DNA from 2 places in the Streptomyces sp. SCSIO 30461 genome. Region 2 is predicted to be linked to the other one. Evidence: predicted binding sites of a transcription regulator. Region 2 holds the regulator's gene; the other holds the start of a gene.
What was found. Region 2 encodes HspR, which represses chaperone genes until heat shock. Its sites were predicted from a motif close to TTGAGNNNNNNNNNCTCAA; they were not measured.
Positions count from the first base shown of each region.

Region 1: lon (endopeptidase La) is a predicted target of HspR. The motif match lies at 5,861-5,879, and genes of this name have one in related genera.

Region 1 covers NZ_CP146101.1:1,643,009-1,651,081, forward strand. Annotated here, with positions in the region: gene V1460_RS07565 (multifunctional oxoglutarate decarboxylase/oxoglutarate dehydrogenase thiamine pyrophosphate-binding subunit/dihydrolipoyllysine-residue succinyltransferase subunit) at 1-2,299, opposite strand, end outside; gene V1460_RS07570 (ATP-binding protein) at 2,645-3,718, opposite strand; gene V1460_RS07575 (response regulator transcription factor) at 3,931-4,674, opposite strand; gene V1460_RS07580 (spermidine synthase) at 4,798-5,532, opposite strand; gene lon (endopeptidase La) at 5,902-8,073, shown strand, end outside.
Region 2 covers NZ_CP146101.1:7,904,366-7,912,438, forward strand. Annotated here, with positions in the region: gene clpB (ATP-dependent chaperone ClpB) at 1-461, opposite strand, end outside; gene V1460_RS35450 ((2Fe-2S)-binding protein) at 670-987, opposite strand; gene V1460_RS35455 (hypothetical protein) at 984-1,301, opposite strand; gene V1460_RS35460 (helix-turn-helix transcriptional regulator) at 1,430-2,452, shown strand; gene V1460_RS35465 (hypothetical protein) at 2,467-2,607, shown strand; gene V1460_RS35470 (heat shock protein transcriptional repressor HspR) at 2,720-3,178, opposite strand; gene dnaJ (molecular chaperone DnaJ) at 3,183-4,376, opposite strand; gene grpE (nucleotide exchange factor GrpE) at 4,422-5,087, opposite strand; gene dnaK (molecular chaperone DnaK) at 5,087-6,940, opposite strand; gene V1460_RS35490 (sugar transferase) at 7,317-7,856, shown strand; gene V1460_RS35495 ((Fe-S)-binding protein) at 8,005-8,073, shown strand, end outside.

The DNA.
Region 1 (8,073 bases), 6.3 Mb from region 2:
TGAACGTCTGGCGGAACTCGAAGGCGAGCCGCGCCACCCGTACGCAGGCCTCCGGGTCGTCGCCGTTCACATGGAAGATCGGGGCCTCGATCATGCGGGCCACGTCGGTCGCGTACATCGAGGAACGCGACGACTCCGGGGCGGCGGTGAAGCCGACCTGGTTGTTGATGACGACGTGGACCGTGCCGCCGGTGCGGTAGCCGCGCAGCTGCGACATGTTGAGGGTCTCGGCCACGACACCCTGGCCCGCGAAGGCCGCGTCACCGTGCAGGGCGATCGGCAGGACGGTGAAGTCCGTGCCGCCCTTGTTGATGATGTCCTGCTTGGCGCGGGCGATGCCCTCGAGGACCGGGTCGACCGCCTCCAGGTGCGAGGGGTTGGCGGCCAGCGAGACCTTGATCTGCTCGCCGTCCAGACCGGTGAAGGTGCCCTCGGCGCCCAGGTGGTACTTCACGTCGCCGGAGCCGTGCATCGACTTCGGGTCGAGGTTGCCCTCGAACTCGCGGAAGATCTGCGCGTACGACTTGCCGACGATGTTCGCCAGCACATTGAGCCGGCCGCGGTGCGCCATGCCGATGACGACCTCGTCGAGACGCGACTCGGCCGCGGAGTCGATGACCGCGTCGAGCAGCGGGATGACGGACTCGCCGCCCTCCAGCGAGAACCGCTTCTGGCCCACGTACTTGGTCTGGAGGAAGGTCTCGAACGCCTCGGCGGCGTTCAGCCTGCGCAGGATGCGCAGCTGCTCCTCGCGCTCCGGCTTGGAGTGGCCGCGCTCCACACGGTCCTGGATCCACTTGCGCTGCTTCGGGTCCTGGATGTGCATGAACTCGATGCCGGTGGTGCGGCAGTACGAGTCGCGGAGCACGCCGAGGATGTCGCGGAGCTTCATCATCGACTTGCCGCCGAAGCCGCCGACCGCGAACTCGCGCTCCAGGTCCCACAGGGTGAGCCCGTGCTCGGTGATGTCCAGGTCGGGGTGCTTGCGCTGGCGGTACTCCAGCGGGTCGGTGTCGGCCATGACATGGCCCCGCACCCGGTAGGAGTGGATCAGCTCGAAGACCCGGGCGGCCTTGGTGACGTCGTCGTCGTGCGAGGCGTCGATGTCCTTGAGCCAGCGGACCGGCTCGTAGGGGATGCGCAGGGACTCGAAGATGCCGTCGTAGAAGCCGTCCTCGCCGAGGAGGAAGTTCGAGACGATCCGCAGGAACTCGCCGGAGGCGGCGCCCTGGATGACCCGGTGGTCGTAGGTCGAGGTCAGGGTCATGACCTTGGAGATGCCCAGCTTGTTCAGGGTGTCCTGGGAGGTGCCCTGGAACTCGGCGGGGTAGTCCATCGAGCCGACGCCCATGATCACCGACTGGCCGGGCATCAGACGCGGCACGGAGTGGACCGTGCCGAGGCCGCCGGGGTTGGTCAGCGAGACGGTGACGCCCGTGAAGTCGTCCATCGTCAGCTTGTTGCTGCGGGCGCGGCGGACGATGTCCTCGTAGGCCTGCCAGAACTCGAAGAAGTTCAGCGTCTCGGCCTTCTTGATGCCCGCGACGACGAGCTGGCGGTCGCCGTTCGGCTTGACCAGGTCGATGGCGAGGCCGAAGTTGACGTGCGGCGGCTTCACCAGGACCGGCTTGCCGTCCTTCTCCCCGTACGACCAGTTCATCGACGGCATGGCCTTGATCGCCTGCACCATCGCGTAGCCGATGAGGTGGGTGAAGGAGATCTTCCCGCCCCGGGCGCGCTTGAGGTGGTTGTTGATCACGATCCGGTTGTCGAAGAGCAGCTTCACCGGGACCGCGCGCACGGACGTGGCCGTCGGCAGCTCCAGCGAGGCGTTCATGTTCTTCGCGACGGCGGCGGCGGGGCCGCGCAGCGGGAGCAGCTCGGGACCGTCGGGAGCCTCGGCTGCGGTCGGCTTCGCGGCGGCGGGCTTCGCGGGCGCGGCAGCCGGGGCGGCGGCGGGCTTCGCCGGGGCGGCGGGCGCCGGTACGGCGGCGGGCTTCGCGGGCGCGGCAGCCGGGGCCGCGGGGGCCTGGGCAGCCGGGGCGGCGGGCTTCGCCGGGGCGGCGGGCGCCGGGGCATGTGCGGTGCCCGGCGTCGGTTCGGCGGCGGTGGAACCACCCGGCTTGTAGTCGGCGAAGAAGTCCCACCAGGCTCGGTCGACCGAATTCGGGTCCTGGAGGTACTGCTGGTAGATCTCGTCGACGAGCCACTCGTTGGCGCCGAACGCGGCAGTGGGGTGCTTCCCCTGCCCGTCCGGGTCGGTCGAAGAACTCGTGTTACTGGGGGACTGAGACGACACGGCGGTAACCGCCCTCTTCCGCTTCACAAGGTGATGGACAGCGGAAATAAAGGCTACGCCTCCCCGGGCGGGAGGTGCAGGCCGGGCACGTCCTTCGTCGCCTAAGTCACACCGGACAGTCGGTTTCGGGGCGGGAAATGGCGGGAAACAAGCGAGGTTGCGCTGGGAAACGGGTGTGCGGTAGCGCGGCTACGGCCCACTGGACCGCATCCCGGCCGTGTATCGGGGCGAACACGCACCGAACACGCCACGCACACGTACCGAACGCGCGCCGAACGGCTTCGAACATTCGCTGAGCGCGAACCCGCCTCGAGCCGAACGCGATCTTCCGGTTCGAACCCTACGTCAACCTCGGCGCTGTGGGATTCCCGGAAGGCTGATGAGGATCCGGCAGCCCCGCGCCGATTCGGCCACCCCGATCCGCCCGCCGTGCAGATCGACCGCCCAGCGGGCGATCGCGAGCCCCAGACCCGTACCGCCGTCGCTGCCCGGTCCGTGCGGCGCCGGGACGCTGCCGCGGTTGAACCGCTCGAACACCTTGTGCCACTCCGACCGAGGGATACCCGGACCCTCGTCCTGCACTTCCAGCTCCAGCGACCCGGGCTCCGGCCCGCGGCGGGCCCGTACGGTGACCCGGCCGTGCGGAGGGGAGTGCTTCACCGCGTTGTCGATGAGATTCGCCACCACCTGGTGCAGCCGCTCGGCGTCAGCGTGCGCGGTCAGCTCGGGCGGCGACACCTCCAGGTGCAGATGGACGTCCTTGCGGGTGTGGCTCCCGGAGCCGGACGGCAGTCTGCGCTGCCCGGCGGCCAGATTGGCCTCCTTCAGCACACCCGACAGATAGGGCCAGACCTCGAAGCGCCGCGACTTGAGCATGACCACGCCGTTGTCCAGCCGCGACAGGTCCAGCAGGGTCTCCACAAGGCGGCTGAGGCGCTCGGTCTGCTTCAGCGCCGTACGCATCGTCTCGGGGTCGGCGGCGCTGACGCCGTCCACCACGTTCTCCAGCACCGCGCGTAGGGCGGCGATGGGGGTGCGCAGCTCGTGGGAGACGTTCGCGACCAGTTCCTTGCGGTTGCGGTCCACGTCCTCCAGGTCGTCCGCCATCAGATTGATGGTGGTCGCCAGGTCGCCGAGTTCGTCACGCCGGTCCGCGCCGTTCACCCGGCGGGTGTAGTCACCGTGGGATATCGCCTTCGCCACGGTGTTCATCTCGTCCAGCGGCGCGGTCAGCCCGTGCGCCACGAACTGGGTGATCAGCAGGGTGGTGATCATCGCGAAGACGGTGATGTACCGCAGCTCGGCCCCGGTCCTGATGGTGACCAGCGCGAGCCCGCAGGTGATCAGCACCGAGGTCACGACCAGGGCGATCAGCTTGGTCTTGATCGAGATCGCGACCGCGCCCAGCGCCGACCGCAGCCGCCCGAGCTCCGACAGCAGTCGGTCCGACCGGGACGGCTGCCTCGCCCGGTCGGACGGGGAAGGAGGCTGTTCGGACGGGGGCCGGCCGGACCGCGAGTGCTCGGAGCGGGACTCCGACGGCGCGGCTCGGGACCGCAGCCGACCTGCTCCGGGCCGCAGCCGACCCGCCGGGTACGGTCGCCTCGGTCCGCGCGGCCCGGTCACGGGGCTCACGGGACCGGAGTCTCCAGCGCGTAGCCGACGCCGTGGACGGTACGGATCCGCTCGGCGCCGATCTTGCGGCGCAGTGCCTTGATGTGGCTGTCGACGGTGCGCGTCCCGGAGGCGTCGGCCCAGTCCCACACCTCGGCGAGCAGCTGCTCCCGAGAGAGCACCGCGCGGGGGGTGCTCGCCAGGCAGACCAGCAGATCGAACTCGGTCGGCGTGAGGTGGACGTCCTCGCCCTTGACCCGCACTCGGCGCTGCGCGTGGTCGACCTCGAGCTCGCCGAGCCTCAGTATCCCGCTGCGCGGCGTCACCGCGGCGAGCGCGGCCCGCTCCACCCGGCGCAGCAGCACGTGCACCCGGGCGGCAAGCTCGCGCATCGAGAACGGCTTGGTCATGTAGTCGTCGGCGCCGACGCCCAGACCGACCAGCATGTCGGTCTCGTCGTCCCGCGCCGTGAGCATCAGCACCGGCACCGGCCGCTGGGCCTGCACCCGGCGGCACACCTCGAGACCGTCGAAACCGGGCAGCATCACGTCGAGGATCATCAGATCCGGCTGCCAGGCCTCGGCCGCCTCCACGGCGGCGGGCCCGTCCGATGCCGTCTGCACCAGGAAGCCCTCGGCGCGCAGCCGCGCCCCGATGGCCTCGACGATGGTGGTGTCGTCCTCGACCACCAGCACCCGGCGCTGGGCACTGGCCGTCGAGTGCGCCGCCGCGCCGTTGTTGCTGGTGTGTGTCTGCTCCATCGCCCCGCCCTTGTCGCGCACCGCGAGCTGGTGTTGATCGGTCTGCGTGTAGATATGTGTGTGCATCGTGTACATCGGTGTGTCAGCTAGGTCAGCAGCGTAAAGGCATCGATCGACTCGCGGCTACGCAGGGCGAACGCCGAGATGGACCACGTCAGGTACGCCTCGGGCAACCCGGATCTCTTCGGTCCTTACCCTGGTGAATCCGGCATTGCGCAATGACACCTCGAAGTCGGCGGACGGCCTCGCAGACCATACGGCGAGCACTCCGTCCGGCGTCAACCTCCTTGCGCAGGCCGCCAGCCCGGCCGGTGAGTAGAGGCTCGCGTTGTCCTCGGTGACGGTCCAGTCGGGACCGTTGTCGATGTCCAGGCAGAGCGCGTCGTATGTGTCCGAAGCGTTATGGACGTAGTCGACGAGGTCCCCCGTGATGATCTCGGTACGCGGGTCGGCCAGTGCGTCGGCGGAGAGCACGGACAGCGGTCCGGTGCGGTGCCAGTCGATGATCGCCTGCTCCCGCTCCACCACGGCGACCCGCGACCAGAACGGGTCGGCGGCGGCGTGGGCGAGGGAGAAGCCGACTCCGAGGCCGCCGATGAGCAGCCGGGGCGCCGTGCGGTCCTCCATCGGCTCGCCCGTGCCCAGGGCTTCGCGTGCTGCGTCGATCAGCAGTCGCTCGGAGCGGCCGTCGGATGTGTCCATCAGGAAGCAGCCGTTGGCGATGATCTCGTAGACCGTGCGGTCCCCGTGCGCCTCCTGCCGCAGCCGCAGGACGACCTCCCCGTGGGGTCCTTCGCGCCGGTCGAGCGTGACCGGCCGGTGGGGTTCGGCGGGCGGGGTCTGGGTGAGGGACGGCATGTCGGGAACCTCCGGCGGCTGGTGGGACGGCGCGGATCAAGAACATCCTGTCCGTGGCGGACCCGGCAGGACAAACCCTTTCGCGGATACCGGAGGTGTCCACGGCCTTTCCCGTGCCCCGTAGGCGCGCATCCAGGTCTGCTCTCCGGCGGTTGCCGTTCCCGCACCACCCGTTCCGGCACCACCTGTTCCGGCCGCCCTGGCCCGACCCGCCCGCCCCGTCCGTTCCTGTCGCCGGATCCCGGCCGAGCTGTCCCGGCCGAGCGGTCCGCGCCTCTGATCGCTCCTGGCGAACAGCGGGTCGGGAACATCCCGGCCGTCCTCTGCATTGAGTCGGTACAGCTCAACTTGAATGCAGAAGGGGAGATCATGGCTGCTGAGTCCTCGGCGTACGACACCGCTCTTGCCCTGCCTGTGCTGCCGCTCGACGACGAGGTCGTGCTGCCCGGGATGGTGGTGCCGCTCGACCTGTCCGACACCGATGTACGGGCCGCGGTGGAAGCCGCCCAGGCAGCGGCCGGCACCGAACCCGGTAAGCCGCGGGTTCTGCTCGTGCCGCGCATCGACGGCGCCTACACCGCCACCGGCGTACTCGGCACCGTCGAGCAGGTCGGCCGGCTTTCCGACGGCGACCCGGGTGCCCTGATCCGGGGCCGCAGCCGGGTGCGCATCGGCGCGGGGACCACGGGCCCCGGCGCCGCCCTCTGGGTCGAGGGCACCGTCATGGCGGAGAGCGTCCCCGACCCCGTCCCCGGCTCGGTGGCCGACCTGGTCAAGGAGTACAAGGCGCTCGCCACCAGTTGGCTGAAGAAGCGTGGCGCCTGGCAGGTGGTGGACCGCGTCCAGCAGATCGAGGACGTGTCCGCGCTCGCCGACAACTCCGGATACTCGCCGTTCCTCAGCACCGCCCAGAAGCTGGAGCTGCTGGAGACCGGCGACCCGGTCGCCCGGCTCAGGCTGGCCACCGAGCAGTTGCGCGAGCACCTCGCAGAGCAGGATGTCGCCGAGTCCATCGCCAAGGACGTCCAGGAGGGCGTGGACAAGCAGCAGCGCGAGTTCCTGCTCCGGCGTCAGCTCGAAGCGGTCCGCAAGGAACTGCGCGAGTTGAACGGCGAGTCCGAGGGCGACGAGCCCGACGACTACCGTGCCCGGGTCGAGGCGGCTGACCTCCCGGGGAAGGTCCGCGAGGCCGCGCTCAAGGAAGTCGAGAAGCTGGAACGGGCCAGCGAGCAGAGTCCCGAGGGCCCTTGGATCCGTACCTGGATCGACACCGTGCTGGAACTCCCCTGGCATGAGCATACCGAGGACGCCTACGACATCCGGGGCGCCAGGGACGTGCTCGACGCCGAGCACGCCGGACTGGACGACGTGAAGGAACGGATCACCGAATACCTGGCCGTCCGCAAGCGGCGTGCCGACCGCGGACTCGGTGTGGTCGGCGGGCGGCGCGGCGGAGCGGTGCTCGCCCTGGTGGGGCCGCCCGGGGTCGGGAAGACCTCACTCGGTGAGTCGGTGGCGCACGCCATGGGGCGGAAGTTCGTCCGGGTCGCCCTCGGCGGCGTACGGGACGAGGCGGAGATCCGGGGCCACCGGCGTACCTACGTCGGCGCGCTGCCGGGCCGTATCGTCCGGGCCATCAAGGAGGCCGGGTCCATGAACCCGGTGGTGCTGCTGGACGAGATCGACAAGGTCGGATCCGACTTCCGGGGAGACCCGGCCGCCGCGCTGCTCGAAGTGCTCGACCCGGCGCAGAACCACACCTTCCGCGACCACTACCTGGAGGTCGAGCTCGACCTGAGCGATGTGGTCTTCCTGGCCACCGCGAACGTACTGGAGGCCATTCCTGAGGCCCTGCTCGACCGTATGGAGCTGGTCAGGCTCGACGGCTACACCGAGGACGAGAAGGTCGTCATCGCCCGGAACCATCTGCTCCCGCGCCAGCTTGAGCGGGCCGGCCTGGCCGACGGCGAGGTCGGCCTGGACGAGTCCGCACTGCGCAGCCTGGCGGGGGAGTACACCCGTGAGGCGGGTGTACGGAACCTGGAGCGCTCGATCGCCAGGCTGCTGCGCAAGGTCGCAGCCCAGCACGAACTGGGCGACCGGGAGCTGCCGTTCACTGTCAGGGACGAGGACCTGCGCGGGCTGATCGGCCGTCCGCACCACGTCCCCGAGTCCGCCCAGGATCCGGCCGAGCGCCGCACGGCTGTGCCTGGTGTGGCCACCGGTCTCGCCGTCACCGGGGCGGGTGGCGATGTCCTCTACGTGGAGGCGTCGCTGGCGGACCCGGAGACCGGCGCGGCCGGTCTGACCCTGACCGGTCAACTCGGCGATGTGATGAAGGAGTCGGCGCAGATCGCGCTGAGCTTCCTGCGTTCCCACGGCGCGGAGTTGGAGCTGCCGGTGGCCGACCTCAAGGACCGGGGCGCACACATCCACTTCCCGGCGGGCGCGGTCCCGAAGGACGGCCCGAGCGCGGGCATCACGATGACCACGGCGCTCGCGTCCCTGCTGTCCGGGCGGCTGGTCCGCGCCGGTGTGGCG
Region 2 (8,073 bases):
TCGGCGGTGGTCACGCGCCGCGAACCCCGGGACTCCTGGAAGGCGGCCAGCAGCTTCTTCGCCGTGGCGCCCTGCCCGTTCAGCACCTCGGCGCTGCGGCCGCCCTTGTCGGCGATGCCGATCAGCAGGTGCTCGGTCGACAGGTACTCGTCGCCGAGTTCCTTGGCGCGGCGGTCCGCGTCGGCGATGACCGCGAGCAGCTCGCGGTTGGGCTGCGGCGGTGCGACGGTGGACCCGGTGACGCTGGGCAGATCGGCGAGCACCCGCTCGGCCCCGGCCCGTACGGCTGCCTGGTCCGCGTCCACGGCGGCGAGCAGATCGGTGATGTTCTCGTTGTCCTGACCCGCGAGGAGTGCGAGCAGGAGATGCGCAGGGGTCAGATCGGGGTGGCCCTCGGACACGGCTCGGCTGGAAGCGGCATTGAGCGCGTCCCGGCTCCTGTTGGTCAGCTCGGCGTCCACGTGCGGTTTCTCCTCCTTTGGCGACCCTGATACCTATGACTTGTCCAGGGTACACAAAGTTGAGTCGATTCCACTCAAGGATGACAGGATGCGGCTCGGAGAGTGCGGGAAACGCGAAAAGCACAGCGGCGCCATCGTGTTTCAGGTCCACGATGGCGCCGCTGTGTGGGGGAGCACCTGAGCGATCTTTGAACGACGGGGGAACCGCTCAGGCACTGCGGGGGGTGGCGGTGGTCTGCGATCCGACCAGCTGGTGGTCGCGCTGATCGAGATTGACGAAAATCATGCCGTACCGGATGGCACAGCGAACGGGTTGCGGAGCCCCTCGGGGCCGCCGCAGGCAACGGTAGGCTCGGACATCCTCGTCGTCGCCGCGGGCAACCACGATCGGCTCTCCGAAGAGCGTGACCTTCAACGAGTCACCACGGCCTGGTACTGCCGTGACCAGATCGATGAAGTGCCAGCCTGATCGGTACGCGGTCGCCATCTCACGGCGGAAGACGCGATCGTCCGGAGAAATACTCATGCGTCGACGCCTGCCGGGGCGCTGTCCCAGGTCGGCTCACCCTCTGCCGACACGGGCGCGGTATCCCAGGTGGGCTCACCCTTGACCGACACGGGCGCGGTATCCCAGGTGGGCTCACCCTTGACCGACACGGGCGCGGCGTCCCAGGTGGGCTCACCCTTGACCGACACGGGCGCGGTATCCCAGGTGGGCTCACCCTTGACCGCGACGACGGACACCGGCGCGGTATCCCACGTGGGCTCGCCGCTGGCCGCGAGACCACCGAGTGCGGCCGCAACGGCTATAGCGCAAAGTGCACGAACCATCCTGGTCATCGCCGATCTCCACCTCTTTCAATCATTACCTCCTCCCCCGCGACTACGACGATGGCTCAGTCCGAACCCTTCCACCAGCGAGTGCAGGCATCATGTTCCTGTAATTCAGGACCCTGAGGGGGGTGCACATGGATGCGAAAAGGGGCGAATCGGGAGACGGGCACAGTCACAACGAGCTGTGTGAGGCGGGGAGAAGTCTCTATGCGTCCGCTCTGCGCAACGGCCGCATAGCCCGCTCCGAAGTGATCGACACGCCCTGTCTCATCGAACTCGCCATGCTGCGCCCGGACCCGGACGACGCGAAATGGCTCCGTCCGATTCCGCCGTCCGTCGCTCTGCACCAGCTCATACACCCCATCGAGCGGGAGATCCAAGAGCGAAGACGCCTCACGATGTCACTGACGGACGCCTTCGAGCCATTCATGACACTGAGCCCGAACGACGCGTCGACCACACACGCCATCACGGTGCTCGACGGCCTGAGTGTGATCAATACCGCGCTTGACCGCGCCATCGACGAATGCACCGATGAACTGCTGACCGTACAACCCGGCAGTGGCCGGCCTCCCGCGACGCTCCGGGAGGGGCTGCGGCGAGTCGAGACGATCATCGACAGAGGCGTCCGGATGCGTACGCTCTACCAGCACACATCGCGCCACAACCCCTCCACGATGGCCTATGTCGAGCTGGTCGCCCCGTACGGCGCCGAGGTCCGCACCCTTGAGGAGATCATCGACCGGCTCATCATCGTGGACCGGAAAGTCGCGTTCATTCCGGCACGCAGCGACCGCCGGGTCGCCCTGGAACTGCGCCACGAGGGCCTGGTGCAGTATCTCGTCGGTGTCTTCGAGCAGTTCTGGCTGCACGGCACCCCCTGGAACGACCAGGTCGCCTCGTACGTCCGGAAGCTGGACGGCATCAGCGGTGTGCAGCACTCCATAGCCAAGCTCCTCGTCGAGGGGCATGTCGACGAGGCCATCGCCCGTCGCCTCGGGATGAACGTCCGCACCTGCCGCGCCCATATCGCGAAGCTGGCGTCCACACTCGGCAGTGGTTCGCGCGCGCAACTCGGCTTCCTCATCGCCCGCTCGGGGATCCTGGAGCAGACCGAATCCGTGGAGCCCGCCGAACAGCAAGTCGACCACGCCTGACAGCGATCACACCGGTGTGCGGTCATCGCGCGGCGGGCTTCCAGGTGCCGGCCGACGGCACCGAGTCCGCACGAGGCGGCAAGTCCGTACCCGAGGCGGCGCACGACGGCGTCGGCAGCGACCGACGCCTCACGATCGAGCATGCCGCGCCCTGACGGCACGACAGCGCGAAGGGGCCGGGAGGACCTTGCGGCCCTCCCGGCCCCTTCGCATGTCCCCTGTCCCCGGGGACTCCGCCCTCGTAGGCTCTGCCCTCAGACCCGGGGCTCAGGTGTCCCGCTTCGGCTGCTTCGGCCGCCACACCACCAACGCGCTCGTCTGCTGCACGTCCTGGTACGGCACCAGGTCGCGCCGGTAGGACGCGTGCACCTGCGCCTCACGCTGCCGCATAGCCGCCGCCGCGCCGTCGACCGCCGCCGCCAGCTCGGCGACCCTCGCCTGGAGCGCCGCGACCTGGTGCTCCAGCTCGATGATGCGCTTGATCCCGGCGAGGTTGATGCCCTCGTCCTGGGACAGCGCCTGCACCTGGCGGAGCAGTTCGATGTCACGTGCCGAGTAGCGCCTGCCCCGGCCCGCCGTGCGGTCCGGGGAGACCAGGCCGAGCCGGTCGTACTGTCGCAGGGTCTGCGGGTGCAGACCGGAGAGCTGGGCCGCCACCGAGATGACGTACACCGGTGTCTCGTCCGTCAGCTGGTACGGATTACGGCGTCGGCCGTCCCTCTCCATGAGGTCACGCTCCCTTCGCAGCCTGGAACAGTTCTGCCCGCGGGTCCTCGTCCGCAGTCGCCTTCCGGTAGGCCTCCAGGGCCTCCCGTGCCTCGTCACCGAGCTCCGTCGGCACCGCGACCTCCACGGTGACCAGCAGATCGCCGCGGGTGCCGTCCTTGCGTACGGCGCCCTTGCCGCGGGCCCGCATCGTACGTCCGTTGGGCGTACCGGCGGGCAGTTTCAGCGTGACCGGGGGGCCTCCGAGCGTCGGGACCTTCACCTCTCCGCCGATGGCCGCTTCCGGGAAACTGACCGGCACGGTGACGGTGAGGTTGTCGCCCTTGCGGCCGAACACCGGGTGAGCGTCGACATGGACGACGACGTACAGGTCGCCGGCCGGCCCGCCGCGCTCGCCCGGGGTGCCCTTGCCGCGCAGCCGGATGCGCTGCCCGTCTGACACCCCCGCCGGGATGCGGACCTGCATGGTGCGCGAGGACTTGGCGCGACCACTGCCGTGGCAGATCTCGCACGGGTTCTCGGCGATCAGGCCGCGGCCCTTGCAGTCCACACAGGGGTCGGTCAGCGAGAACGAGCCGCTGCCGCCGCGCGAGACCTGCCCGGTGCCGACGCAGGTCGGGCACACCCTGGGGGTGCCGTTCTTGTCGCCGGTGCCCGAGCACGCCTTGCAGGGCTGCTGGCTGGACATCCGCAGCGGGACCGTGGCCCCGTCCACGGCCTCGGTGAAGCTGAGCGTCACCTCGGACTCGATGTCCTGGCCGCGGCGCGGCTGGGTACGCGTGCCCGCGCCCGCGCCGCGGTTGAAGAGACCGCCGAAGACATCGCCGAGCCCGCCGCCGCCTCCGCCGCCGAAGCCGCCCGCGGCACCGCCGCCCCCGCCCTGGGCACCCCCGAAGAGGTCGCTCAGGTCGAAGTTGAAGGTGCCGCCGGCGCCAGGGCCGCCGGCCCGGAAGCCACCGTTGCCGAAGAGGGCGCGGGCCTCGTCGTACTCCTTGCGCCGCTTGGCGTCGCCGAGCACGTCATTGGCCTCGGAGATCTCCTTGAAGCGCTCCTCCGCCTTGGCGTCGCCCTTGTTGGCGTCCGGGTGGAACTCGCGGGCGAGCTTCCGGTACGCCTTCTTGATCTCGGCATCGGTGGCGTCCTTGGGGACGCCGAGAACCTTGTAGTAGTCCTTCTCCACGAAGTCCTTCGTGCTCATCGACGTCCCTCCTTCCGGACCCGTCCTCGTGCGTCATCGACCACGTCAGCCCTCGTCCGGGCCACCGCTCTCCTCGTCGGCCGACTGCTCTTCCTTCGCTCCCGCCGCCGGCGCCGCACCCGGCTGGGGCTCGGCCACCGCGACCCGGGCCGGACGGATGGTCCGCTCCCCGATCCGGTAACCCGGCTGCAGGATCGCCACACAGGTCGTCTCGGTGACGTCCGGTGCGTACGAGTGCATCAGCGCCTCGTGGACCGTCGGGTCGAAGGGCTCGCCCTCCTTGCCGAACTGCTGGAGCCCCATCTTGGCGGCGACCGTCTCCAGGGACTCGGCCACCGACTTGAAGCCGCCGACCAGCTCGCTGTGCTCACGGGCGCGGCCGATGTCGTCGAGCACCGGCAGCAGCTCGGTGAGCAGCTGCGCGACGGCGATCTCCTTGACGGTGATCCGGTCCCGCTCCACCCGGCGGCGGTAGTTCTGGTATTCGGCCTGGAGCCGCTGGAGGTCCAGGGTGCGCTCGTTGAGCGCGGTGCGGACCTGGTCCAGCTGGGCCGTCAGGCCTGCCTGGGCGGTGCTGTTCTGTGCTGCGTCCCCGGCCGGGGCCGCCCCCTCCTCCGCGGTGGAGGGGGCGGCGGCCTGCGCCGCGTCTTCGGGATTGGCGCCGGAGGGGACGTCGGGCTTCTCCTCGAAACCCGGGGTCTCCTCAGACATCAGGCAGCGCCGCCCTTCCGGTCCTTCTCGTCGTCGACGATCTCGGCGTCGACCACGTCATCGGCGTCGGCGTCGGACTTCGCCTGTCCGGCACCGGCGTCACCTGCAGCGCCCGCCGCCTGCGCGTCGGCGTACATGGCCTGGCCCAGCTTCTGGGAGACGGCCGCGACCTTCTCGGTGGCGGTGCGGATCTCCGCGGTGTCCTCGCCCTTGAGCTTGTCCTTGAGCTCGGTGAGCGCGGTCTCGACCTCGGTCTTGACCTCGCCCGGGACCTTCTCCTCGTTGTCCTTGAGGAACTTCTCGGTCTGGTAGACGAGCTGCTCGGCCTGGTTGCGGGTCTCGGCGGCCTCGCGGCGGCGGTGGTCCTCCTCCGCGTACTGCTCGGCCTCCTGGCGCATCCGGTCGACCTCGTCCTTGGCGAGCGAGGAGCCGCCGGTGACGGTCATCTTCTGCTCCTTGCCCGTGCCCAGGTCCTTCGCGGTCACGTGCATGATGCCGTTGGCGTCGATGTCGAAGGAGACCTCGATCTGCGGGACGCTGCGCGGGGCCGGCGGGAGGCCGGTGAGCTCGAACATGCCGAGCTTCTTGTTGTACGCCGCGATCTCGCGCTCGCCCTGGTAGACCTGGATCTGCACGGACGGCTGGTTGTCCTCGGCCGTGGTGAAGATCTCGGAGCGCTTGGTCGGGATCGTGGTGTTGCGCTCGATCAGCTTGGTCATGATGCCGCCCTTGGTCTCGATGCCGAGGGACAGCGGGGTCACGTCGAGGAGCAGGACGTCCTTGACCTCACCCTTGAGGACACCGGCCTGGAGGGTGGCGCCGATGGCGACGACCTCGTCCGGGTTCACGCCCTTGTTGGCCTCCTTGCCGCCGGTCAGCTCCTTCACGAGCTCGGCGACGGCCGGCATACGGGTGGAGCCACCGACGAGGACCACGTGGTCGATCTCGGAGAGCTGGATGCCGGCGTCCTTGATCACGTTGTGGAACGGGGTCTTGCAGCGCTCCAGGAGGTCGGCGGTGAGCTGCTGGAACTGGGCGCGCGTGAGCTTCTCGTCCAGGTGCAGCGGGCCCTCGGCGGACGCCGTGATGTAGGGCAGGTTGATCGTCGTCTCGGTGGAGGACGACAGCTCGATCTTCGCCTTCTCGGCAGCCTCGCGCAGACGCTGGAGCGCCATCTTGTCCTTGGACAGGTCGACTCCGTGGCCGTTGGCGAACTGCTTCACCAGGTAGTCGACGACGCGCTGGTCCCAGTCGTCACCACCGAGGTGATTGTCACCGTTGGTGGCCTTCACCTCGACGACACCGTCGCCGATCTCCAGCAGCGAGACGTCGAAGGTACCGCCACCGAGGTCGAAGACCAGGATGGTCTGGTCGTCCTTGTCGAGGCCGTAGGCGAGCGCGGCGGCGGTCGGCTCGTTGACGATGCGCAGGACGTTGAGGCCCGCGATCTCACCGGCCTCCTTGGTGGCCTGGCGCTCGGAGTCGTTGAAGTACGCCGGGACGGTGATCACCGCGTCGGTGACCTTCTCGCCCAGGTAGGACTCGGCGTCGCGCTTCAGCTTCTGCAGGATGAACGCGGACATCTGCTGCGGGTTGAAGTTCTTCCCGTCGAGCTCGATCTTCCAGTCCGTGCCCATGTGGCGCTTCACGGACCTGATGGTCCGGTCCACGTTGGTGACCGCCTGGCGCTTCGCGACCTCGCCGACCAGCACCTCGCCGTTCTTGGCGAAGGCGACGACGGACGGCGTGGTCCTGGCGCCCTCTGCGTTGGTGATGACGGTGGGCTCGCCGCCCTCCAGAACGCTGACGACGGAGTTAGTCGTGCCCAGGTCGATGCCGACCGCACGTGCCATTTCGATTCCTCCATAGGACTTGAGTGCAACTGACTCAAGGATGCACCACTCCCCCTGGAGAGTCAACAGACCTGAGTCGACCTGACTCAACTATGGTGCGCGCACCGCAGCTGCGCATGACCCTCTCCGACCACCCCGGGCGCGGCCTGCGCGCACCTCCCCCTTCACCGTGCCATGGTTCTCACAAAAGCACCCGAAAAGATGACAGAACGGACAGGTGAGCCAGGTGAGAGCCATGCGCGCGGTGCAGCTCAGGCGCCCGGTGCAGCCGACACGAAAGCCGACACGCCGCGTGCGTCCCATGCCGCCGGCGGCGCGGTCCGTGCCCGCGCCGCGATCCACACCTGCGCCGCGGCCCATGCGAGCAGGGTGGCCCATGCGAGCGAAGCGCCTGCTCGACCTGGTCGCCGGCACCGCCCTGCTGCTCGTCACCGCACCCCTGCTGGCCACCGCCGCGACCTGGTCGGCGGTGAAGGCACGACGCCACGGCGGCGCGTACACCCGGGAGACCAGGACGGGACTGCACGGGCAGGCCGTCGTCATCCGCTCCCTGCGCACCCGCCGTCTCCGCCTCGACCTGCTGTCCCGGCTGCCGCACGTGGTGCGCGGAGAACTGTCCCTGGTCGGCCCCGCCGCATTGGCGCCGGACGACCCGCGGGCGGCGGCACCCTGGCGGCAGAGCGTCAAACCGGGCCTGACGGGACTCGCACAGCTCGCCAGGCATTCCACGATGCCCTGGTACGAGGCGGCACTACTGGACCAGCACTATGTGGAGCACCACGGACTGCGGCTGGACCTGGCGATCCTGTTGCGCACCCCTGGCGCGATGCGCCGACGCGGGCGGGTGCATCCTGGACGGCGTCGGCGTCTCCGGCGGCGCTCACGCCCACGCTCCGCCGCCACCCGCTCAGGGTGACCTGAGCGACGCAGATCACCGCTTGTGCAACTACAGTGCGGCGGAATATGTGGGTAGTCTCAGCACGGACTGAATAAGTTACCGCTTAGTAGGCATCGCTGTCTGGTAAGCGCCGGATTCCCCACCTCGCAGGCCCGAGGAGCCCCACATGCAACTCGCCGCGATCATCGTGTCGCTGGTTCTGATCGTGGTAGGCGTGGCCCTGTTCGGCCGCGCC